3 regions of the Klebsiella planticola genome follow, and region 3 is predicted to be linked to each of the others. Evidence: predicted binding sites of a transcription regulator. Region 3 holds the regulator's gene; each other region holds the start of a gene.

Region 1 (8,224 bases), 620 kb from region 3:
GGATATCAGCGAGTAAAAAAACCTCTTCTGCCGGGGAGATATGGTAAGAAAGCCGCAGAAATCTGCGGCTTTGAGCGAACGAGGTAAGGGTATGTAATCGGCTCTATGCCTTGGCGATCTCTAACGCCCGCTTTCTTTGGCTAATCCGCTTCACCAGCAATACTGAGGCGACGGCGCCACAGAACGCAAAGCAGGCCATGATACCAAAGACAATTTTGTACCCCAGAATGCCCGGATTAAGATCCAGGATATAGCCGTAGAGGCTGAAACAGAACATCGCAGGGGCATAGCCGATAAAGCTACCGAGAGCCATGGCGGCACCGGTCTGGCTTTCCGCAATCTTTGCCTCGCCGATGGGGGCAAAGAAGACCGCGCGCTGAGTAAAGACGATCGCCCCAAAGCCCAATGTGCAGGCCATTCCCAGATAAACCGGCATACTTTCATGAGGCAGCAGAATTAAGACCACCAGCGCAGCCGTACTGATAAAAAAGGTGTAGCACAAATATTTGCTCGGTGATTTCAGTATCTTATCCGAGATAATCCCGCCAACGGGGCCCCCGATCATCTTCAGGCAATACTGGTTAATAATGCCGTAAGCCCCCACCAGCGCGACAGGCAGCAGATAAATATTTTTCAGGAACGGAATAAAGAATGTTAACCCGCAATAGACGGCATAGACAAAAAAGACGTTGACCGCAATCAGCCATATTGTCTTATCTTTCAATACGGAGGACATACTGGTGTTTTTCTTTTCTTCCTGTGGGCGATCAACGGCTGTCGTTTTCACCTCATCATCATCCCGATTCAGCACGAAGAAGATAATGATCCCGACGCTAATAACGATAACAGAATAAAACCAGATCCCTGCTTTAAACCCTAACAGGCCACTGCCAAACCAGGCAAAAACCGCCAGCGCAGAAAACGCTACGATGGTATCGACAATACCCCGTCCGGTTTCAAAGAAACCAAACAACCGCCCCTGCTGTTCGCTATTCCCCAGACGACTAACCGACTTTAATAATACCGGCCAGTTCATCATATCGCAGGTGACACCAAATAGTGCCCAGACAAAGAGAATCCCCCAGTATCCCGGCATGGTTGTCAGATAGATACCTAACAGTCCGGTGGCGATAAGCGAGAGGGACATGGTATATTTGCGCGGTAATTTATCGGCAAAATAGATTGAAAGAAAGAAACCAATTGTCGTGACAAACGAGTTCACAGACATAGCATTGCCAATTTGACCATTGGTCAAATGAAAATACTCTTGCATCGGTATATAGAAAGCATCCTTTAGCGAAGGCAGTTTATAAATCGTACCACCACACAGTGTCAATAAGCTAAAGAGTGCCCATTTCTTTTTTGTGAGCATATAATTCCTTAATGATTTTACAATCATTTAGTTTTAAAAGGAAAAAGAACCCTGACCACGCCTGACGGGTGGCATATCAAAAAAATTAAAAATCAGAGATTGAAATTAAGAGTTAATAATGCAGCTGGCCTCACTTTTTATTTCCTGCAGCGTTGTTCTGACAAATGCTAACTGTTGAAGAGCATCCGCTTTTTCTTTCAATAACCGGGTTTCCAGCTGTGAGGCATCGGGTAACGGTGTTTCGCTCATTTCCCGCCACGGGATCCACGGGTTGTCGCCTTCATCGGCAAAGCGGAATGCCGGGGCATAATAGTCCACTTCTTCTTCCAGGCCGTAGGCGACCACCTGGGGTTGTTCGTCGCCCAGGCAAATCAGTCTGGTGAGCAACGCCTTAAACGGCATATCCCCTTGGCCGGAGACGCAGGCCTGATGTCCGAGACCGTTATCCTGCGGCATAATTAACGCATCTTTAATATGAACCTGAGTAATAAACGGAGACATCGCCTCTAATGCATGCAGCGGATGTTCGTTGGCATTAATCATATTCGCAAAATCAAAAAGCAGAGAGAGCGAAGACATACCGCTTTGCTCTATTAATGCGGTCAGCTCGTGGCTTTTTAGATCCTCATGCTGCTCAAGAGTAAAAGTCAGCCCGCTATCCTGATAACGTGCCTTCAGATACTGGATATCAAGAGCGATTTTTGACAGAACATCTTGTAAATGCCCCTCATAGCGAGGGTAAAATCTGACGGAGCTGGCGCCAGTTTTTAATGCTATATGCGTTACATGGTCGATCGCTTGTTTATCTGAAGAACTGGTCTCTATATGGACATCAAGCTGCAATCTCTGTGCTTTTTCAGAAAAAGCGGCAAGTTCAGCATCACTCATTTTACCTAAGGAGCGCGTTTCACCATCGAGAACATGAATTTTCACCCCGCGTAGATTATTTTCATGGGCGATATCTAATAAATCGCCGGGTAATATACGCTCAAGCCGCATATTAAGATGATATGCATAGGCGTGAAGATAAAGAGGAAGGTTATCGACACGGGAGAGGATTTTTTCTGCATCGTATTGAGTTAACATAACGTACCTACAAGTTAATAAAGAGGTCTACCGCCTCAAACCGCCAATATTCAATATCTATCTGAATGATATTTCCATCGCTGTCAGCCCGGTGTTTTTCAATAAGAATGGCCGGCATACCTGAAGAGCCGCCAATGAATTTACTGATATCGCCGGACATTCTGACCGGTTTAAATACGAGCTTTTTGGTTACGACGTCCTTTTGGTACTCATTTTTCCAGACCGAGGAGAAGGATTGGTTTTCAAGCTGTTCAATAAACCCTGGAGCGACATTCGGGTTAATAAAGGTTTCGTGATAAAACACTTTATGCCCTTCCAGCGCCCCCCAACCGGTGATGAGGTACAGTTCATCAGATGCCGCTGTCGCAAGAAGCGGTCGTGCGGCCTCGGGGTAATTTGCCGTGCGGCTTTTTTCAATAAATCCCCAGGAGGGTTCCCGACCTTGTTCAAGCGCGGCGCGCTGAAAGCTGGCGGAGAGCTCCGGACTATAATTAAAACGGGGCTGGGTCACGAACCAGCCCTTCCGGTCTTTACGGAAGATTCTCGATTCCGCCTCCAGGCTGAGGAGCGCCTGCCGCAGGGTCATCCGCTTAATCCCCAGCAGTTCGCCTAATTCTCGTTCGGAGGGGAGTTTACCGCCAGGCGCGGTGAGCCCTTCCCTCAGCCAGTGATCTAATTTTTCCTTCGCATTTTCGACGGTAGACAGATTTGTTGTCATTGTTTAACCCAATTGGTTTAAACCAGTTCATGAATCTTACTCCGACGTGCAAAAAAAAAACAATATCTCCGTTATTCTTTGGGGATAAATGTGACCGGCCTCTCTTCGGAAAGCGAGTGGCTCTCTGCTGACTGACGCGCGGCTATCGCGCCAGGGCAAAAAAAAACCCCGCCATCAAGGCGGGGTTCTGGCATCGACAAGAAGCGGGAATTAATCTTCTTTCGCACCGCGCATTGCGCGTTTACGGTCGTTCTCGGTCAGATGACGTTTACGGATACGAACGGAAGTTGGGGTCACTTCTACCAGTTCGTCGTCATCGATGAACTCCAGAGCCTGCTCCAGGGTCATCTTCACTGGCGGAACCAGGACCGTTGCTTCGTCAGTACCGGAAGCACGCATGTTGGTCAGTTTCTTACCGGTCAGGCAGTTTACAGTCAGGTCGTTAGAACGACTGTGAATACCGATGATCTGGCCTTCGTAAACTTCAGCACCGTGCCCCAGGAACAGCTTACCGCGGTCCTGCAGGCTGAACAGGGCAAACGCAACCGCTTTACCCTGACCGTTGGAGATCAGTACGCCGTTCTGACGCTGGCCCACATCGCCCGCACGAATGTCATCGTAGTGGCTGAAGGTGGAGTACAGCAGACCAGTACCGGAAGTCATGGTCATGAACTCAGAACGGAAACCGATCAGGCCACGGCTTGGGATCACGTAGTCGAGACGTACGCGGCCTTTGCCATCTGGATTCATGTTTTTCAGGTCGCCTTTACGCTCACCCAGAGCCTGCATGACAGAACCCTGATGCTGCTCTTCAACGTCCAGCGTTACGTTTTCGAACGGCTCTTGTTTACGGCCGTCGATTTCGCGGAAGATAACTTTCGGACGGGAAACCGCCATTTCGAAACCTTCACGACGCATATTTTCGATCAGAACCGACAGGTGCAGTTCACCACGACCGGAAACGCGGAATGCATCAGCATCCGGAGTTTCTTCAACGCGCAGCGCCACGTTATGCACCAGCTCTTTGTTCAGACGGTCAAGAATCTGACGAGAGGTAACGTACTTACCTTCTTTACCACAGAACGGAGAGGTGTTAACGCAGAAGAACATGGAGACGGTTGGCTCATCGACTGACAGCGCCGGCAGCGCTTCAACATTCTGCGGATCACAGATGGTGTCAGAGATGTTCAGTTCGCCCAGACCGGTGATCGCGATGATATCGCCCGCTTCAGCAATATCGCTGTCGATACGCTCCAGGCCCAGGTGGGTCAGAACTTTACCCACTTTACCGTTACGGGTTTTGCCTTCGCTATCAACGATAGTGACCTGCTGGTTTGGCTTCACTTTACCGCGTTTGATGCGGCCGATGCCAATGACGCCAACGTAGTTGTTGTAATCCAGCTGGGAGATTTGCATCTGCAGCGGACCATCAAGGTCAACGTTCGGTGCCGGAACACGATCGACGATAGTCTGATACAGCGGAGTCATATCTTCAGCCATATCTTCGTGATCCAGACCCGCAATACCGTTCAGCGCAGAAGCATAAACGATCGGGAAGTCCAGCTGTTCGTCGGTAGCGTCGAGGTTAACGAACAGGTCGAATACCTGATCGACAACCCAGTCAGGACGCGCGCCAGGACGGTCAACTTTGTTGATGACAACAATGGGCTTCAGGCCATGAGCAAATGCCTTCTTGGTTACGAAGCGCGTCTGCGGCATTGGGCCATCCATTGCGTCAACAACCAGTAGAACGGAATCAACCATGGACATTACACGCTCAACTTCACCACCGAAGTCGGCGTGCCCAGGGGTATCAACGATGTTGATACGGTAGTCATTCCATTTAATGGCGGTGTTTTTCGCGAGGATGGTAATCCCACGCTCTTTCTCCAAATCGTTGGAGTCCATCACTCGCTCTTGAGTTTCGGCACGCGCGTCGAACGTACCGGATTGCTGCAGCAGCTTATCAACCAGGGTAGTTTTACCATGGTCAACGTGCGCGATGATGGCGATATTACGCAAATTTTCGATCACAACTTTGCCTCAGGCATTAGAAATAGCGCGTTATTGTACACGGATTAATCGCAGTACAAAACAGGATCACAAACATCCTCCACAAACAAGTATTGCAGAGTTTCTTTGTGATCGCTTTCACGGAGCGTTAAAAGGGTTATTCAAGGTCAATTGCACCAAAATAGTGCCCAATGTTCACACAATTGCACTATATTGGTGCAATGCATTCATAATGGTGCAGCCCTTTTGCACGATGGAGTGCATGATAACGCCTTTTGGGGGCAATTTAAAAGTTGGCACAGATTTCGCTTTATATTTTTTAAGGCAACAACGCCACATTAAGCAGTTAAAAAGTTTTCGTTACCACGACGACAATGACCAATCCGGGAGAGTTTAAGTATGTCCGCTGAACACGTTTTGACGATGCTGAACGAGCACGAAGTGAAGTTTGTCGATCTGCGCTTCACCGATACCAAAGGTAAAGAACAGCACGTCACAATTCCTTCTCATCAGGTAAATGCCGAATTCTTCGAAGAAGGCAAAATGTTTGATGGCTCCTCGATTGGTGGCTGGAAAGGTATTAACGAATCTGACATGGTTCTGATGCCGGATGCGACCACTGCGCTGATCGACCCGTTCTATGAAGAACCGACGCTGATCATCCGCTGCGATATCCTGGAACCAGGTACGCTGCAGGGCTACGACCGTGACCCGCGCTCCATCGCCAAACGCGCGGAAGAATACCTGCGCTCTACCGGTCTGGCGGACACCGTTCTGTTCGGGCCAGAACCTGAGTTCTTCCTGTTCGACGATATCCGTTTCGGCGCCTCTATCTCCGGCTCCCACGTTGCTATCGACGACATCGAAGGCGCATGGAACTCCTCCACCAAATACGAAGGTGGTAACAAAGGTCACCGCCCAGGCGTGAAAGGCGGTTATTTCCCGGTTCCGCCGGTTGACTCCTCTCAGGACATCCGTTCCACCATGTGTATGATCATGGAAGAGATGGGCCTGGTTGTTGAAGCTCACCACCACGAAGTGGCTACCGCGGGTCAGAACGAAATCGCTACCCGTTTCAACACCATGACCAAAAAAGCGGACGAAATTCAGATCTACAAATACGTTGTGCACAACGTGGCGCACCGTTTTGGTAAAACCGCGACCTTCATGCCGAAGCCTATGTTCGGCGACAACGGTTCCGGTATGCACTGCCACATGTCTCTGTCCAAGAACGGCGTTAACCTGTTCTCTGGTGACAAGTATGCAGGCCTGTCTGAACAAGCGCTGTACTACATCGGCGGCGTTATCAAGCACGCTAAAGCGATCAACGCCCTGGCAAACCCGACCACCAACTCCTACAAGCGTCTGGTCCCGGGTTACGAAGCACCGGTCATGCTGGCTTACTCTGCCCGTAACCGTTCCGCTTCCATCCGTATCCCGGTAGTCACCTCGCCGAAAGCACGCCGTATCGAAGTGCGCTTCCCGGACCCGGCGGCTAACCCGTACCTGTGCTTCGCAGCACTGCTGATGGCTGGCCTTGACGGTATCAAGAACAAAATCCATCCGGGCGAAGCGATGGACAAAAACCTGTACGACCTGCCGCCGGAAGAAGCGAAAGAGATCCCACAGGTTGCAGGCTCTCTGGAAGAAGCACTGAACGCGCTGGACGCTGACCGTGAGTTCCTGACGGCTGGCGGCGTGTTCACCAACGACGCTATCGATGCTTACATCGCCCTGCGTATTGAAGAAAACGACCGCGTACGCATGACTCCGCACCCGGTTGAATTCGAACTGTACTACAGCGTCTGATTTTGCTGTAAATCCCCGGTATTCCGTGTTGTGGCGTGGGGTACCGTGGATATTTTGTTGCCGTGGAAACTTTCAGCCCATCTCAGGATGGGCTTTTTTCTCCACCAACACTCTGATCTCATGCGCTTTTTATCTATAAAAAGCTATACTGCACTAAAATGGTGCACTCTTTTCAGGAGACTGTCAGATGGCAACAGGCACTCAGCCCGATGCTGGGCAGATCCTTAACTCTTTAATCAACAGTATCTTACTGGTCGATGACGACCTGGCGGTGCATTACGCGAACCCGGCCGCGCAGCAGCTGCTGGCGCAAAGTTCACGTAAGCTCTTTGGCACGCCGCTTCCGGAACTGTTGAGCTACTTTTCACTGAATATCGGCCTGATGCAGGAAAGCCTGCTGGCGGGCCAGGGCTTTACCGACAACGAAGTGACGCTGGTTATCGATGGCCGCTCGCATATCCTGTCTCTGACCGCACAGCGCCTGCCTGAAGGCTATATCCTGCTGGAGATGGCACCGATGGATAACCAGCGACGCCTGAGCCAGGAGCAGCTGCAGCACGCCCAGCAAATCGCGGCGCGGGATTTGGTTCGCGGGTTGGCCCATGAGATCAAAAATCCTTTAGGCGGCCTGAGAGGCGCTGCGCAATTGTTGAGTAAAGCGCTGCCTGACCCGGCGTTGATGGAATACACCAACGTGATTATTGAACAGGCCGATCGCTTAAGAAATCTGGTCGACCGCCTGCTGGGGCCGCAGCATCCAGGGATGCACGTTACCGAAAGCATCCATAAGGTCGCCGAACGGGTTGTGAAGCTGGTCTCGATGGAACTGCCGGATAACGTCAAACTGGTCCGCGATTACGACCCGAGCCTGCCGGAGCTTCCTCATGACCCGGACCAGATCGAACAGGTTCTGCTGAATGTCGTACGCAACGCGCTGCAGGCGCTGGGGCCAGAAGGTGGCGAGATCATCCTGCGCACCCGTACCGCCTTTCAGCTGACGCTGCACGGCGTACGTTACCGCCTCACCGCGCGTATTGACGTCGAGGACAACGGCCCGGGAATTCCGTCCCACTTACAGGATACGCTGTTCTACCCCATGGTTAGCGGTCGCGAAGGCGGTACCGGTCTGGGGCTCTCCATTGCCCGCAGTCTTATCGATCAGCACTCCGGCAAAATTGAATTTACCAGTTGGCCAGGACATACCGAATTCTCGGTGTACCTGCCTA
Region 2 (8,224 bases), 2.2 Mb from region 3:
CCCCAGCGGCTTTTCAGGTAGTTCACCGCCTGCTGAGTTTGCGGCTGGTTGAGATAGTTCTCCCGGAACAGAATCGTCCCCTGGATTTGCGGCATCGATTCGTTCAAATCCAGCTGCTTCTTCAGTTCCGGAACGCCGCCGTTGACCATCCAGTCGGGCTCATTTTTCGACGGCTCGCCAATTTTATACAGCGCCACGCCGATATACAGCCGGGTACCGGTCGGTTTCACCACGTCGGCCCACCATTTAGCGAGCACATCATAGCGGGCCGCATCACGGGCAAAGGGCCAGTACAGCTGGGGGGCGATGTAGTCAAGCAGGCCCTGTTGAACCCAGCTGCGGGTGTCGGCGTAAGACTCATCATACGCCGCCGCGCCGCGGGTATCGGAACCTGCCGGATCGTGTGATCGGTTACGCCAGACGCCCGCAGGACTGACGCCAAACTCAATATCGGGATTGAGCTGTTTGATGGTGCGTGACACCTGGGCAATCAGCTGCTGGGTATTGTGTCGCCGCCAGTCCGCTTTGGAGGCGTATCCCTGGCCATATCTCCGGTAGGTCTGGGTGTCGTTCAGCGCGGAACCCGGCGATTCGGTATAGAAATAATCATCAAACTGCACGCCGTCAACCGGGTAGTGTTCCACCACTTCGGCAACGATGCTGGTTATCCAGTCGCGCACTTCCGGAATCCCCGGGTCGAGGACAAAGCGGTCGCCGGCGGTACGAATCCAGTCACGATGCAGCACGAAAACGCTGGCGGGGATCTGCGAGAGGGTCCCGTTGAGTTCGCTGACGGTTTTTGGCCGGGTATTCACCGAGACGCGATAGGGGTTAAACCAGGCATGGACCCGCATACCGCGTTTATGGGCCTCATCGAGCATAAACTGGAGCGGGTCGTAGCCCGGATCCTGGCCGATATGGCCGGTCAGCATATCGGACCAGGGCAAAATTTTTGACGGCCACAGCGCGGTGCCATCCGGTTTGACCTGGAAGAAGACGGTATTGATGCCGAGGCTTTGCAGCTTATCCAGTTTATCGGTCAACGCTTGCTGCTGCTGGCGGATACGAACCGCTGGGTCGCCAATCGTCACCGAAGCGACAGGCGGCCAGTCAAGACGAGACACCGTTGTCAGCCAGACGCCGCGTACCGGCTCATGGGTTTTGGGTAAATGGGGCTGTTTCAGCGCCGGGGGAAGCGGAGTCACCAGAGAGGCGGGCGGTTTGCCGGAACAGCTAACCAACAGCAGCGCGGCGGCCACCGCCGCGGCGGACAGGGTCGCTTTAAAGAAAACAGGGACGCTACGAGAGCAGAAAATCATATTCGTCATCGTTATAGGCCGTTGCGTGAAGATGCATTCTCCTACGATTCGAATTCAAGTCAATCAGTGTGTGTATTCCCCGCGTCTGACCTGCTGTTATGTTGGCAGGGCGGGCCCTGGCGGTTAACTACGCCGCGACAGCGTCGGGTCGTTATCGCCTCCTTTTCCCGGAAGTGAGCTCCTCCTGCACGATGGAAATCATAAGAGTGGGCTATGAGTCCATAGCGCGGAATCCCCGTTAACGCGCCGCTTCTCGCACGTCTTGTTATATTGTTCACAATACCGCAACAAAATTATTCACTCTCATGATCATTTTCGCACTTTTGCACCAGGGCAGTGCGCAACGAGTGCAAAGAGCAACTATGTTTAGCTCGCTGGTCGATATGGACGCCGCAGTTCCCGACTCGCCACGTGATGGCAACAGACCTCCTGACTCGTACAGAAATGCACGTCAGCCGGAGGCGGTAACGTTGTTATCACGCGTTATTGCCATCCATCACTAAGCGATCTGACGCGCCATTTCTCCCTGGCGGGATTTTTGCTTCTTCCACCCCGGCCGTGACGGCACAGTGTCAGCCTTCGGCAAACCAAACAGTAATTGATATTTTCCGCGCCATTACAGGGCGCAAGGCTATAAATCGCTGAGGAATATCGAATGTCTCTGAAACTTAAAAAGTTGACTCTTCATTTTGCGATTGCGGGTTGTATGAGCATGGCATTTTACGCACAGGCGGATGTGAAGATTGGTGTTGCCGGACCGTTTACCGGGCCGAATGCGACTTATGGCGCCCAGTACTGGAAAGGGGCCTCGCAAGCGGCGGCGGATATTAATGCGGCGGGAGGAATTAAAGGCGAAAAAATTGTGCTGGTTCAGGGGGACGATGCCTGTGAACCCAAACAGGCGGTCGCCGTGGCGAACCGTCTGGTCGATGAGTCCGGCGTCTCCGCCGTGGTGGGGCATTTCTGTTCGTCATCCACCATGCCTGCCTCAGAGGTCTATGACGAGGCCGGTATTCTGACGATCACCCCGGGCTCGACGAACCCGCAAATCACCGAACGCGGGATGAAAGATATGTTCCGCATGTGCGGTCGCGACGACCAGCAGGGGGCTATTGCGGCGAACTATATGCTGGATGTGCTAAAGGCGAAGAAAATCGCCGTGATCCACGATAAAGATACCTATGGCCAGGGGCTGGCGGATGCCACCCGCGCCGCGCTGGCGAAACGCGGGACGAAAGAGGTGCTGTACGAGGGGCTATCCCGAGGCGAGAAGGACTTCAACGCGCTGGTGACCAAAATTGGCGCGCTGAAGCCTGACGTGGTCTATTTCGGCGGCTGCCATCCGGAAGCCGGCCCGCTGGTTCGTCAGATGAGGGAACAGGGGGTACAGGCGAAATTCTTCTCCGGCGATTGTATCGTGACGGAAGAGCTGGTGACCGCTGCCGGCGGCCCGCAGTTCACTGACGGCGTGCTGATGACCTTCGGTCAGGATCCGCGCACCATTGCGGAAGGGAAAGCCGTCATTGAAAAATTCCGCGCCAGCGGTTTCGAACCGGAAGGCTATACCCTGTATGCCTACGCGTCGATCCAGGCGATCGCCGCAGCCTATAATGCCGTCGGAGCCGATAACACCAAAGCCAGCGAATGGCTGAAAAACCACAGCGTCGATACCGTGATGGGCAAAAAAGCCTGGGATGGCAAGGGCGATCTGAAGGTATCGGATTACGTGGTTTATAAGTGGGATGATAAAGGCAAATATCACCAGCTCTAACCGCCAGAACTTTCCGCCCCTTCACAAGGGGCTATTCGCGAAAAGGCAGCGGCGGTGCGCCAGGCTGTTCGCTGCCCGTTTACCGGCAGGATGGTGTCTATGGAAGCGTTCTTTCTACAACAATTGATCAATGGGCTGACGCTAGGCGCCGTATATGGATTAATCGCCATCGGCTATACCATGGTGTACGGCATTATCGGCATGATTAACTTCGCTCACGGCGAGGTGTACATGATTTCCGCCTATCTGTGCGCTATCGGGCTGGCGTTGCTCTCCGGATTTGGGATTCACTCCTTTCCTTTGCTGATCTTCGGCACGCTGGTCTTCACCATTGTGGTGACCGGGGTCTACGGCTGGACTATCGAACGTATCGCCTACCGGCCGTTGCGCAACTCGACCCGCCTGGCACCGCTGATTTCGGCTATCGGTATGTCGCTTATTCTGCAGAACTACGTACAAATCAGCCAGGGTCCCAATCAACAGGGGATCCCGACGCTGCTCTCCGGCGTACTGCGTTTTGAGGTTGGCGACGGCATCGTGCAAATCACCTGGACCAAAATCTTTATCCTCGTCGCGGCGCTGGTAGGCATGATCGTCCTGACCTGGATAATCCAGCATACCCGGCTCGGTCGTATCTGCCGGGCGACGCAGCAGGATCGACGAATGGCCGCCATCCTTGGGATTAATACCGATCGGGTGATCTCGCTGGTTTTTGTCATAGGCGCGGCGATGGCCGGTCTGGCTGGAGTGCTGGTGACCATGAACTACGGCACTTTTGATTTCTATATCGGTTTTATCATCGGCATCAAAGCCTTTACTGCCGCCGTGCTGGGGGGGATCGGCTCGCTACCCGGCGCGATGCTCGGCGGTTTACTGCTGGGGGTAGCCGAAGCGCAGTTCGCCGGGCTGGTGAACTCGGATTATAAAGATGTTTTTTCCTTCGCGCTGCTGGTGGCGATCCTTATTTTCCGCCCGCAAGGGCTGCTGGGTCGCCCGATGGTTGCCAAGGTTTAAGGGGTCAAACATGGCTGAAGTGTCCCGTAAGCCAGGAGTGGATATCAGGCGCTGCCTGATCGACAGCATCCTGGCCGGATTGTGTGCGCTTATCGTATTTGGCCCGATCGTGGGCATTGTGCTGAAAGGTTACAGTTACAATCTGTCAACCCAGCGGGTGTTGATACTGGTTGGCATCGTGATGATCGGGCGACTGCTGCTCAGTCTGATGCTGCAAAGTCGCAGCGGTCGCCAGTTCCTTGCCCGCTTTGAAGGAACGAATGATGGCGTATACGTGAGACCCGCCGGTTATCGTTCGCGGCTGCGCTGGGTCATTCCGCTGCTGGCGCTCCTCGCCATCCTGTTCCCGATCATCGCCACGAAATATCTGCTGACGGTCGCGATTCTTGGGCTGATTTATGTCCTGCTGGGACTGGGGCTGAATATTGTGGTCGGGCTGGCGGGCCTGCTCGATCTGGGCTATGTGGCCTTTTATGCCATTGGCGCCTACGGGCTGGCGTTGGGTTATCAGTATCTGGGGCTGGGATTCTGGGCAATGCTGCCGACAGGCGCCATTATGGCGGCGCTGGCCGGTGCGCTGCTGGGATTTCCGGTGCTGCGAATGCATGGCGATTATCTGGCGATTGTCACCCTCGGCTTTGGTGAAATTATCCGTCTGGTGCTGAATAACTGGGTCAGTTTTACCGGCGGACCGAATGGGGTATCCGTCCCGGCGCCGACGCTGTTCGGCCTCGAGTTTGGCCGGCGGGCAAAAGACGGCGGGGTGCCGATCCACGAGTTTCTGCACATCAGCTATAACCCCAACCTCAAATTTATCTTTATCTACGCCGTGCTTTGCCTGGTGGTCCTGCTGGTGCTGTTTATTAAGCACCGGCTGACGCGAATGCCTATCGGCCGCGCATGGGAGGCGCTGCGTGAAGATGAGATAGCCTGTCGGGCTATGGGGCTGAACCATGTGCTGGTGAAGCTCTCGGCGTTTATGCTGGGAGCCTCTACGGCAGGAATTGCCGGGGTCTTTTTTGCCACCTATCAGGGATTTGTTAACCCGACCTCGTTTACCTTTTTTGAGTCGGCGCTGATTCTGGCCATCGTGGTATTGGGGGGAATGGGCTCGACGCTGGGGGTGGTGCTGGCAGCGTTTGTCCTGACGGTGGCCCCGGAACTGCTCAGGGGGTTCGACGAATATCGGGTGCTGCTGTTTGGCGTACTGATGGTGCTGATGATGATCTGGCGGCCGCGTGGGCTGGTGCGTACCAGTCGTACGGGGGTGGCGGTACGGAAGGGAGTGGCGCCATGAATGACAATATTTTGCAGGTTGAGCATCTGATGATGCATTTTGGCGGCATTAAAGCGCTCAATGATGTCAATCTTGAGGTCAAAAGAGGGTCGATTACCGCGCTGATTGGCCCTAATGGCGCGGGGAAAACCACGGTGTTTAACTGTCTGACCGGGTTTTATCGGGCAACCGGCGGGGCGATCAGGCTGCATGCCCGTTCGCGGATCACCGACGTGATTCAGGTACTGGGACAAAAGCTTCATCCGACGGATTTTCTCCATCCAGCCGCGCTGGGATCGCGACTGTATTACAAAATGTTCGGTGGGACGCATCTGGTTAACCGGGCGGGGCTGGCACGAACCTTTCAAAATATCCGGCTGTTTCGTGAGATGTCGGTGATTGAAAATCTGCTGGTGGCCCAGCATATGCAGGTAAATCGTAATTTACTCGCCGGGATCATAAATACCCGCGGGTATCGAAACGCCGAAAACCGGGCGCTGGATCGGGCCTTCTACTGGCTGGAGGTGGTCGGTATGGCGGATTGCGCTAACCTGCTGGCGGGAACGCTCTCCTACGGGCAGCAGCGGCGGCTGGAGATTGCCCGCGCGATGTGTACCGGGCCAGAGATGATCTGTCTGGATGAACCGGCGGCGGGGCTTAATCCCGTTGAGACCCAGGCGCTGAGCAAGATTATCCGCTTCCTGCGCCAGTATCACGGCGTGACGGTATTGTTGATTGAACACGACATGGGGATGGTGATGGAGATTTCCGATCACGTGATCGTGCTCGATCATGGCGATGTGATCGCCCGCGGCGAACCGAAGGAGATTCAGTCAAATACCAGCGTGATCGCGGCCTATCTGGGGACGGATGAAGAGGAGCTTGCCGAATGAGCCAACCGTTGCTTGAATTTCGTCAGGTGGATGTGTTCTATGGCCAGATCCAGGCGTTGAAACAGGTCTCCTTAACGGTGAATGAAGGAGAGACGGTGGCGCTGATCGGCGCCAACGGCGCCGGGAAGTCCACGCTGTTAATGTCTATTTTTGGCCAGCCACGCATCGCCGCAGGAGAGATTCGCTATCGCGGCGAGGATATCAGCCGACGGTCTACCCATTTTATTGCCAGTAACGGTATTGCCCAGGCGCCGGAAGGGCGACGGATTTTTGCCGATATGACGGTGGAAGAAAACCTGCTGATGGGGACCATTCCCGTGGGCAGCCGCTATCAGAATGAGGACAAAGCGCGCATGTATCAGCTTTTTCCTCGTCTTGAAGAGCGACGGGCGCAACGCGCCATGACGTTATCGGGGGGCGAGCAGCAGATGCTGGCCATTGCCCGCGCCTTGATGAGCCGGCCAAAACTGTTACTGCTGGATGAGCCCAGTCTTGGACTGGCGCCGCTGGTGGTCAAACAGATATTCCAGATCCTGCGAGAGCTGACGCAGCAGGGCATGACGCTGTTTCTGGTGGAACAAAATGCGCATCATGCGCTGAAGTTGTCTGACCGCGCCTACGTCATGGTGAATGGCCAGATTCAATTAAGCGGAACGGGCAGGGAGCTGCTGAACAACCCGGAGGTGAGAAATGCCTATCTCGGCGTGGCCTGATAAGTGACAGCGTCACTGTTTAACCATTAAAAGCAACCCGTTCCCATCCGCCGGCCATTTCCCGCCGGCGTTTGTTTTTCTCGCCAGGGCAAGCCACTGATTTCTGCAGGATAAAGACGATAAACGTGCTGGCCTTTATTCCGCCGATACGGGCATACTGAATGCACTTTACCCGGTTAGCGCGCTACCGACGTCACCTGGACGGACGGTTTGCCGCCCGGGACGCTATGCAGGTGCGAAATTAACGCGGGAGAAATGGAATGAACTTACCGGTTGTTGCCGTTATTGGGCTCGGCGCTATGGGGCATGCTTTTGCCAGCAATCTGTTAAAAAAAGGCTTCACCGTTCACGGCTGGAATCGTACCCCTGAGCGGGGTGAGGATTTGATAGCCAGCGGATTAATCCGTCACGCGACCCCTCAACAGGCCGCGGCGTCGGCGGAGGTGATTCTGTCGGTACTGACCGATGGTGAAGCAACCCGGAATGCGATCCGCGAAATGGCTCCGGTTTGCCAGCCAGACGCCGTTTTTTGCCAGATGGGGACGATTGGCGTCGAAGAAACACGGGAGGCCGTTGACCTGCTGGCATCGCTTCGCCCATCGATGGTCTACCTTGATGCGCCGGTGTCGGGAACCAAAAAACCGGCGGAGAATGCGCAAATTCTGGTGCTTGCCAGCGGGGATCGTCAGCGAGGCGTGAAGGCCGAGAGCGTCTTTGCCGCGATTGCGCGCGGCACACAATGGTTTGGCGACGCCGGCAACAGTCAGAAAATGAAGCTGGTACTGAACGCCTGGCTGATCACCATGATGGAAGGGGTGGCAGAAAGTACGTTACTGGCGGCGAAATTAGGTTTTACTCCAGAAGCATTCTGGGGCGCGCTTGACGGTGGCCCGCTGGCGGCACCTTATGTGAAAGCCAAGCTGGAGATGATCGCGGCGAATGATTTTACTCCGCAGATGCAGCTCAGCCATGCGCTGAAAGATGCCCGGCTGGCGCTCGACGCGGCGGAAGATACGCCGTTGCCGATCCTGGCCACTATCGCCGACTGCTGGGATGAAGCCGCCGATGAGGGGTATGCCGATCGTGACCTGGCATCGGTGTATGCCTGGCTGGCGGGACAGCCGACAAGCGGGTACTAAGCGCGAAGTGCAGAGGTCGACGTGAAGGTGGTGTGATACTGCCGCGCTCTTAACGTAGGACCAGTGGAGGGATGTTCAGGGAAGGGCATCTTCATCCAG
Region 3 (8,224 bases):
AGTAAAAAACGGATTCTGACCGTCTACCTGAATATCGCGGAATTTGGGGAAGGGACGTTCGGCGTCGAAGCGGCATCCCGACGCTACTTTCACAAGCCTGCGAGCAAGTTAACCGCTTCTGAAGCGGCGCTCCTGGCCGCAGTATTACCCAACCCGATTCGCTTTCGCGCCGATGCGCCGTCCGGCTATGTCCGCAGTCGGCAGGCGTGGATCCTGCGTCAGATGCGTCAGTTAGGCGGAGAAGGATTTATGCAGGCGAACAAGCTGAAGTGAGGTCACGACAGAAACAATAGCCCCGGTCAGCGTTGTACAGCCGGGGAAGAGGCGGGAATGCTTAGTCTTCGTCAAAACCGGCGTTGAACAGCGCGATAACCGCTGCCAGCGCCTCGACTTCCTGCGGACCGTTGGCTTCAATCTCGATTTGCCGACCTTTGGCAGAGTCGAGCATCAGCAGGGCAATGACGCTATTGGCTTCCGCTTCCGTCCCCTCGTCGTTGCGCAGCAGGACTTCCGCATCATAATTCTGCATCAGCTCAAACAACTTCATCGCCGGGCGGGCATGCATCCCCAGCTTATTGGTGATTTCAACGATCTGCTTTACGGTCATGATTTGCGTTTTTCCAGCGTCCGATGGCGAGACTGCACGTTCTTACCGCGTGAGCGGAAGTAATCAGCCAGCTGTTCGGCAATGTAGACCGAACGGTGTTTACCGCCGGTACAACCAATCGCCACCGTCAGATAGCTGCGATTATTGGTTTCCAGCATCGGTAACCATAGCTCAAGATAGCTGCGGGTCTGGTAAATAAAATTGTGAACTTCCGTGTGCCGGTCAAGGAAGGCGGCCACCGGTTTATCCAGACCGGTCATTGGACGCAGTTTCGGATCCCAGTGCGGGTTTGGCAGGAAGCGTACGTCAAAGACGTAATCGGCATCAATCGGGATACCGTGCTTAAAGCCAAAGGATTCAAAGACCATGGTCAGCTCACGTTCGCGCTTGCCGAGCAGACGGGTACGGAGCATTTCCGCCAGCTCATGTACCGACATCTCTGAAGTATCGACGATCAGGTCGGCGCGGGAACGCAGCGGCTCCAGCAGGGCGCTCTCTTCGTCAATCGCGCTTTCCAGCGACAGATTTTTGCTTGATAGCGGATGCAGACGACGGGTGTCGCTGTAGCGGCGGATCAGCGTATTGCGGTCAGCATCAAGGAACAGCAGCTGAGGGGAAAATGCCTCAGGCAGATTTTTCATCGCCTGTTCAAAGATCTCTGGCGATTCCGGCATGTTACGCACGTCAATGCTGACGGCGGCAGAGATGTTTCTGTCGGCCAGCGATCTCGCCAGCTCAGGCAACAGCACTACCGGCAGGTTATCTACGCAGTAGAAGCCCATATCTTCCAGCGCCCGCAGAGCGACGGATTTCCCCGAGCCTGAGCGGCCACTGACGATCATCAGTACCATGTACCGTTTCTCCTCAGTACGATAAAGGGTAGGGGGCGACGGCCGTTATACGTCATCGTTGCTTCCTGCTTCGGTGATGATCTCATACAGCTCTTCATCGCTTTGCGCCGCGCGCAGGCGGCGGCAAATCGTTTTATCCGCCAGTCGTTTTGCGACCAGCGACAGCGTATGCAGATGGGTTTTGGTCTGGTCAGCCGGGACCAGAAGCGCAAACAGCAGATCGACCGGCTGGTTGTCGATGGCATCAAAGGCGATCGGAGTCTCCAGCTGGACAAACACGCCGACGGCGCGCAGCGTATCCTCTTCGAGTTTGCCGTGCGGAATGGCAATCCCGTTGCCAATCCCGGTACTGCCCATTTTCTCGCGGGTAAGGATCGCCTCAAACACCACCTGCGGTGGCAAACCTAACTGTTTTGCTGCCAGTTCACTGATGATTTCCAGCGCGCGCTTTTTGCTCTGGCAGTGAACCTGGCTACGGGTACATTCCTGGTTAAGGACGTTGCTCAGTTGTAGAGCCGAATCGTTGTTCATCATAATTTCACCTGAGCGCGCCCCTCGCCTGCCGCCGATGAAAGCCGGCAGCAGGCAAGGGCGGCGCCCGGACAATTAGTGTTGTTTTAGTTTATCTTTATGTTTTGTTAACTGTCTTGCCAGCTTATCGATGAGTCCATCGATAGCGGCATACATATCCTGCCCTTCCGCACTGGCATGGATTTCGCCACCGTTGACATGCAGATTGGCATCCGCAATTTGCGTCACCTTCTCTACTTTTAACACAATATAGACCTGATTGATCCTGTCGAAAAACTGCTCCAGCTTGCTGAACTTCGCATTAACGAATTCACGCAGTGCAGGGGTGATCTCGACGTTGTGTCCTGTAATGTTGAGCTGCATAGTGTCTTCCTTATCGGTTGTATCAAACCAGTTGTTTACGCTGGTTAGATGGCGGAATGGATAAAGACTCTCGGTACTTAGCGACGGTACGACGTGCCACCATGATACCCTGTTCGGACAGGATGGTGGTCAGCTTACTGTCACTCAACGGCTTCGCGGGATTCTCCGCGGCGATTAACTTCTTCACCAGCGCACGAATGGCCGTCGACGATGCCTCGCCGCCGCCTTCCGTATTCACGTGGCTGGAAAAGAAATATTTCAGCTCAAAAATACCGCGCGGACTGTGCAGATATTTTTGGGTGGTAACGCGTGAAATGGTGGATTCATGCATTTCGACGGCCTGAGCAATATCCGCCAGCACCATCGGTTTCATGAACTCTTCACCCTGATCGAAGAAGGCCTGCTGCTGTTCGACGATGCAGCGGCTGACGCGCAGCAGCGTATCATTGCGGCTTTCCAGACTCTTGATCAGCCAGCGAGCTTCCTGCAGGTTGCTGCGGATAAACTGGCTGTCTGCATCATTGCGCGCGCTGTTGCCCATGGCCGCGTAATGCTGATTAATCTTCAGGCGTGGGATGCTGTCGGAGTTAAGCTCCACTACCCAGCGACCACTGACCTTACGTACCAGTACGTCGGGAATGACGTATTCCGGTTCGCTGGTCTGGATCGACTGACCGGGGCGCGGATCGAGGGACTGGATGAGATTAACGGCTTCTTTCAGCACCTCTTCTTTCAGTCGGGTGACGCGCATCAGGGAGCGGAAATCATGGTTGGCGAGCAGATCGAGATGATCGCTGATGATCAGTCGGGCTTCTTCCAGCCACGGCGTCTCTTTGGCATATTGGGAAAGCTGAACCAGCAGACAGTCGCGCAGATCTTTTGCCGCGACGCCGACCGGGTCAAAGCGCTGAATACGCTTTAGCACCGCTTCAACTTCTTCGAGACCAATTTCGTCATCGTCGATACTCTCGACAATATCTTCCAGCCGAATGGTGAGATAGCCGGTGTCATCAACGGCATCGACAATCGACGTGGCGATGGCGCGGTCGGTGTCGGTAAACGGCGTCAGTTCAACCTGCCACATCAGGTAATCCTGCAGGCTTTGGGTCGTTTCGCCTTGATAGACAGGCAGTTCGTCGTCCTGGTAGTCAACGCCGTTTCCGGACGGAGTGCCAGCGGTGTAGATTTCATCCCAGCTGGCGTCGAGCGGCAGCTCTTCCGGCATATCTTTTTGTTCAAGAGCGTCGACGGTGTCCAGCGATTCGCGGTCCTCGACCTCTTTGGTTTCTACCTCTTCGTGAAGATCGGTTTGCTCAAGCAGCGGATTACTCTCCAGCGCCTGCTGGAGTTCTTGCTGGAGTTCTAACGTGGACAGCTGCAGCAAGCGAATAGCCTGTTGCAGTTGTGGCGTCATGGCAAGCTGTTGGCTTAGCCTTAATTGCAAACCTTGCTTCATATTCAGGGCTAATATCTCCGGCTAAAACGTCTGTAACCTCTACCCTATCAGAGTCTGAAGTCTTCCCCAAGATACACGCGCTTAACCTGCTCGTCTTCAAGGATTTGCTGCGGGGTGCCGTGGGCGATCAGATGACCCTGGCTGACGATATAGGCGCGTTCGCAGACGGCCAGCGTCTCCCTGACGTTATGGTCGGTGATCAGCACGCCAAGACCACTGTCGCGCAGATGCTCGATGATGCGTTTGATATCAATAACGGAAATGGGGTCAACCCCGGCAAAAGGCTCATCCAGCAGAATGAATTTCGGATTAGCGGCCAGCGCGCGGGCGATTTCAACGCGGCGGCGTTCACCGCCGGACAGCGCCTGACCGAGGCTGTCGCGCAGATGCTCGATGTGAAATTCTTCCATCAGCTCTTTCGCGCGGTCTTCACGCTGCTCGCTGCTGAGATCGTCACGAATCTGCAACACCGCCATTAAATTATCGTACACGCTCAGGCGGCGGAAAATGGAGGCTTCCTGCGGCAGATAGCCGATACCCCGACGCGCGCGGGCATGCAGCGGCAGCAGGCTGATATCTTCATCGTCGATGATAATGTTGCCAGCGTCGCGCGGTACAATGCCGACTACCATGTAGAAGGTCGTGGTTTTACCGGCGCCGTTCGGCCCGAGGAGGCCAACGATCTCGCCAGAGTTGACGGTCAGACTGACATCTTCCACCACGCGGCGGCCTTTATACGCCTTGGCGAGATTCTTTGCGGTTAATGTTGCCATAACGAATTAGTTACCCTTCTTTTGCTGGTTGGTGCTTTTGTCTTGCAGCTGCGAAGGAACCAGAACCGTCGTCACGCGTCCGCCTTTATTGCTGAACGCCTGCATTTTCTGCTCTTTCACCAGATAGGTGATTTTGTCGCCCTGAATGTTGCTGTCGAGCTGATCCAGGTGTGCGTTGCCGGTCAGCACCACAAAATCATTCTGCAATTCATAGTGCATTTTCTGCGCGCGGCCTTTCACCGGCTTGCCGTTGTCCTGCATCTGGTAGAAGGTTGCCGGATTACCGTAACCGTCGATCACTTCTTTACCTTTTTCACCGCCAGGACGGGTCACCACCACCTTATCGGCGTTGATTTTAATGGTCCCCTGGGTGACGACGACATTACCGGTGAAGGTAACGACATTACCCTGCATATCCAGTGACTGCTGATCGGATTCGATGTGAATCGGTTGATCGGTATCGCCGGTTTTTGCCAGTGCCGGCAGGCTGGCGGCCAGTAAGGCGCTGGCGAGCGCAACCTTAAGGCTGAGTTTGTTTGTTCTGAATTTCATAAGAGGTTCTAACCTTTTCAATCAGCTCGGCAGTTTTGCTGCGTAAATTTCCGCGCATTTTCAGGCCGCTGGAATTAAATGTCGTCCCGTACAACGTCACCATGTCATCAGAGGTAACATCTTGCGTCACCAGGTTTATCTGGGCGTTATCCGTCGTAATTTTGCGCAATTGAGAGTCCGCGCTCAGCGCGTCCACCTCGACGTTTCCGTAAAGATACAGCATGCGATCTTTAGTCAGTTTGGCTTTATCCGCTTTGATAGACCAGGTGGGTACCTTGTTGGTATCAAACGTGGTCATCACCGGTTTGGTGAACCACGATACTTCCTGGGCGGAAAAATACTCCACATGCTCAGCGATTAAGCGGTAGTTAAGCGCCCCTTCCGGGCTGTAAACAACGGTGTCGGTATGTTCACTGGTATAGGTCGGGTCATCAGGACCGATCTCTTGCTGAATGGTATCGTCCGTACCCGCCAGATTCAGGCCGATCAGAATAAGCGCGACCAGCGATAGTAAAATGATAACCCAACGTCTGGTTTTACTCATATTGATTGCCCTTTGGCCTCATCCAGCTTGCCCTGCGCCAATAGTAACAAATCGCAGACTTCGCGTACCGCCCCGCGTCCACCGTCGATGCGGGTAACATAATCCGCTCGCGGTATCAGTAGCGGGTGCGCATCCGCCACTGCCACGCTTAAGCCGACCTCGGCCATCACCGGCCAGTCGATAAGATCATCGCCGATGTAGGCCACTTCGTCCGGACGAACGGCCAGCTTGCTCAATAATTCGCGAAATGCCAGCAGTTTATCGGACTGCCCCTGATACAGGTGCGTAATGCCCAGCGTCTGACAACGATCTTCTACCAGTTTAGCTTTTCGTCCGGTAATAATCGCGACTTCAATACCTGAGGTCAGCGCGCAGCGAATCCCGTAACCGTCGCGAACATTAAACGCCTTCAGCTCTTCACCGCTGTTGCCCATGTAGATAAGACCGTCGGACAGCACGCCGTCTACGTCGAGAATCAATAAACGGATCTTCGCCGCCCGATCGATAAACTCAGGGCTTACTGGCCCGTAGCAGGTTTCCTGCAGAGCATCAGCATTATTCATTATTTTATCCTTACTTACACTACGCCTGCGCGCAGGAGATCGTGCATATGTACCACACCCAACAGGCGGTCGCCATCGGCAACTAACACACAGGTGATATGGCGAGATTGCATCAGGTTCAGCGCATCGACGGCAAGAATACCGGGGCGAATGCGAATGCCGCCCGGCGTCATGACGTCAGCGATACGGGCATTACGCATATCGACACCGGTATCAAATACCCGGCGCAGGTCGCCATCGGTGAAAATACCGATGATGTTCATGTCATCATCACAGATAGCCGTCATGCCTAAATTTTTACGCGTGATTTCCAGCAGCGCATCACGCAAGGTGGCCTGCACATTGACGTGCGGGATTTCATCACCGGTATGCATAATATCATTGACCCGCAGCAACAGCTTACGGCCCAGTGCGCCGCCAGGGTGCGACAGCGCAAAATCTTCAGCGGTAAAGCCGCGCGCTTCCAGCAAAGCAACCGCCAGCGCATCGCCCATCACCAGCGCGGCGGTGGTGCTGGAGGTGGGCGCCAGCCCTAACGGGCAGGCTTCTTTCAGTACCTTCACGCAAAGGTGGATGTCCGCCGCGCGCGCCATGCTGCTTTCCGGGCGGCTGGTGATGCAGATAAGGGGAACCTGCTGGCGTTTGAGCACCGGAATCAGCGCCAGGATCTCGTTCGACTCGCCGGAGTTCGAGAGCGCGATAACCACATCCTTCGGCGTCACCATACCTAAATCGCCGTGGGCCGCTTCGCCAGGGTGAACGAAAAATGACGGCGTACCGGTGCTGGCAAACGTCGCCGCCATTTTACGCCCGATATGGCCGGATTTGCCCATCCCCATCACCACGACTTTACCCGCGCAGCGGAAGATCTTCTCGCAGGCATGGGTGAAATCTTCATTAATGTACTGATCGAGTTGAGCCAGACCTTCACGTTCAATTTCCAGGACCTCGCGTCCTACCCGTTGAAAGTCAAAATCCGTTGGCAAATCTATTTGCGACATAGTGTTATCCCGATTCATTCAACGAAGAGCGGTGCTGCCCAGTACAGCATCGCCAACCAAACCACAAAACCGCCGACCAGCAGCGCACCGACCAGGCGACCGGGTTGCCATTTGCGACGCCAGCATAGCAGGGCGAATATCACGCTGACGAACAGCATCACGGTGTAGTCGCGCGTAAAGGCCTCAGGTGCGAACGCTCCCGGGGCGATCAGTGCGGGTAATCCGAGAACCAGGGCGATATTCAGGATATTGGCGCCTATAATATTCCCGATAGCGATATCGTCTTCCCCTTTTCGTGCCCCGGCAATCGTCGTTGCCAGTTCCGGCAGGCTGGTGCCGATCGCCACCACCGTTAAGCCGACGGTGAGCTCGCTGATAGCGAAGTAGTTTGCCAGCACGGTAGCATTATCCACGACCATTCGGGTTGCCATAGGCATCACAATCATGGCTACGCCCAGCCAGAGCAGGGCCACGGGAAGCGAACCTTCTCGTGGAAGCTCTGCCATCTGTTCCCGGGTCAGGCTATCGCTGCCCTGACGTTCCGCCAGCCGGGCGATTTTAATCGTAAACAGCAGCCACAGCAGGGCTAGCGCCAGTAAGAAAAGACCATCCATACGGGACAGCTGCCCATCGTACAGCACAAAGCTTGCCAGCAAACTGACCAGCAACATTAGCGGTAACTCGCGGCGCAGGATATCAGAATGCACGGTAAATGGACGCAACAAGGCAGCGAGGCCGAGTATTAATAATATATTGGTAATATTGGATCCGAGCGCCGTGCCGATCGCCAGATCGGTCTGTCCGTGCAGAGACGCGGCGGCGGAAACGATGATCTCCGGCAGGCTGGTGCCGATACTGACCACCGTCATCCCGATAATGAGCGGGGGGATCCCTATCATGCGGCAAAGTATTGAAGCGGCGTAGACCAGACGATCGGCGCTGTAAACTACCAGCAGTAAACCAATTATTAACAGAGCCGTCGC

The links. Region 3 encodes sigma-54, which starts transcription at its own class of promoters, with help from an activator protein. Its sites were predicted from a motif close to GTTGGCACANNTTTCGCTNT; they were not measured.
Region 1: the regulator sigma-54 is predicted to act here: its motif matches at 5,482-5,501, upstream of glnA (glutamate--ammonia ligase).
Region 2: the regulator sigma-54 is predicted to act here: its motif matches at 1,880-1,899, upstream of MC50_RS21340 (branched-chain amino acid ABC transporter substrate-binding protein).

The regions. Positions count from the first base shown of each region.
Region 1 covers NZ_CP026047.1:1,787,895-1,796,118, reverse strand. Annotated here, with positions in the region: gene MC50_RS08680 (DeoR/GlpR family DNA-binding transcription regulator) at 1-16, shown strand, start outside; gene MC50_RS08675 (MFS transporter) at 104-1,372, opposite strand; gene MC50_RS08670 (sugar phosphate isomerase/epimerase family protein) at 1,478-2,458, opposite strand; gene MC50_RS08665 (GntR family transcriptional regulator) at 2,466-3,176, opposite strand; gene typA (ribosome-dependent GTPase TypA) at 3,387-5,210, opposite strand; gene glnA (glutamate--ammonia ligase) at 5,589-6,998, shown strand; gene glnL (nitrogen regulation protein NR(II)) at 7,186-8,224, shown strand, end outside.
Region 2 covers NZ_CP026047.1:4,453,374-4,461,597, forward strand. Annotated here, with positions in the region: gene MC50_RS21335 (glycoside hydrolase family 10 protein) at 1-1,319, opposite strand, end outside; gene MC50_RS21340 (branched-chain amino acid ABC transporter substrate-binding protein) at 2,032-3,090, shown strand; gene MC50_RS21345 (ABC transporter permease subunit) at 3,190-4,104, shown strand; gene livM (high-affinity branched-chain amino acid ABC transporter permease LivM) at 4,115-5,401, shown strand; gene MC50_RS21355 (ABC transporter ATP-binding protein) at 5,398-6,273, shown strand; gene MC50_RS21360 (ABC transporter ATP-binding protein) at 6,270-6,986, shown strand; gene MC50_RS21365 (NAD(P)-dependent oxidoreductase) at 7,247-8,125, shown strand; gene MC50_RS21370 (DeoR/GlpR family DNA-binding transcription regulator) at 8,201-8,224, opposite strand, start outside.
Region 3 covers NZ_CP026047.1:1,164,475-1,172,698, reverse strand. Annotated here, with positions in the region: gene mtgA (monofunctional biosynthetic peptidoglycan transglycosylase) at 1-273, shown strand, start outside; gene npr (PTS phosphocarrier protein NPr) at 335-607, opposite strand; gene rapZ (RNase adapter RapZ) at 604-1,458, opposite strand; gene ptsN (PTS IIA-like nitrogen regulatory protein PtsN) at 1,504-1,992, opposite strand; gene hpf (ribosome hibernation promoting factor) at 2,065-2,352, opposite strand; gene rpoN (RNA polymerase factor sigma-54) at 2,375-3,808, opposite strand; gene lptB (LPS export ABC transporter ATP-binding protein) at 3,856-4,581, opposite strand; gene lptA (lipopolysaccharide ABC transporter substrate-binding protein LptA) at 4,588-5,133, opposite strand; gene lptC (LPS export ABC transporter periplasmic protein LptC) at 5,102-5,677, opposite strand; gene kdsC (3-deoxy-manno-octulosonate-8-phosphatase KdsC) at 5,674-6,240, opposite strand; gene kdsD (arabinose-5-phosphate isomerase KdsD) at 6,255-7,259, opposite strand; gene MC50_RS05600 (calcium/sodium antiporter) at 7,256-8,224, opposite strand, start outside.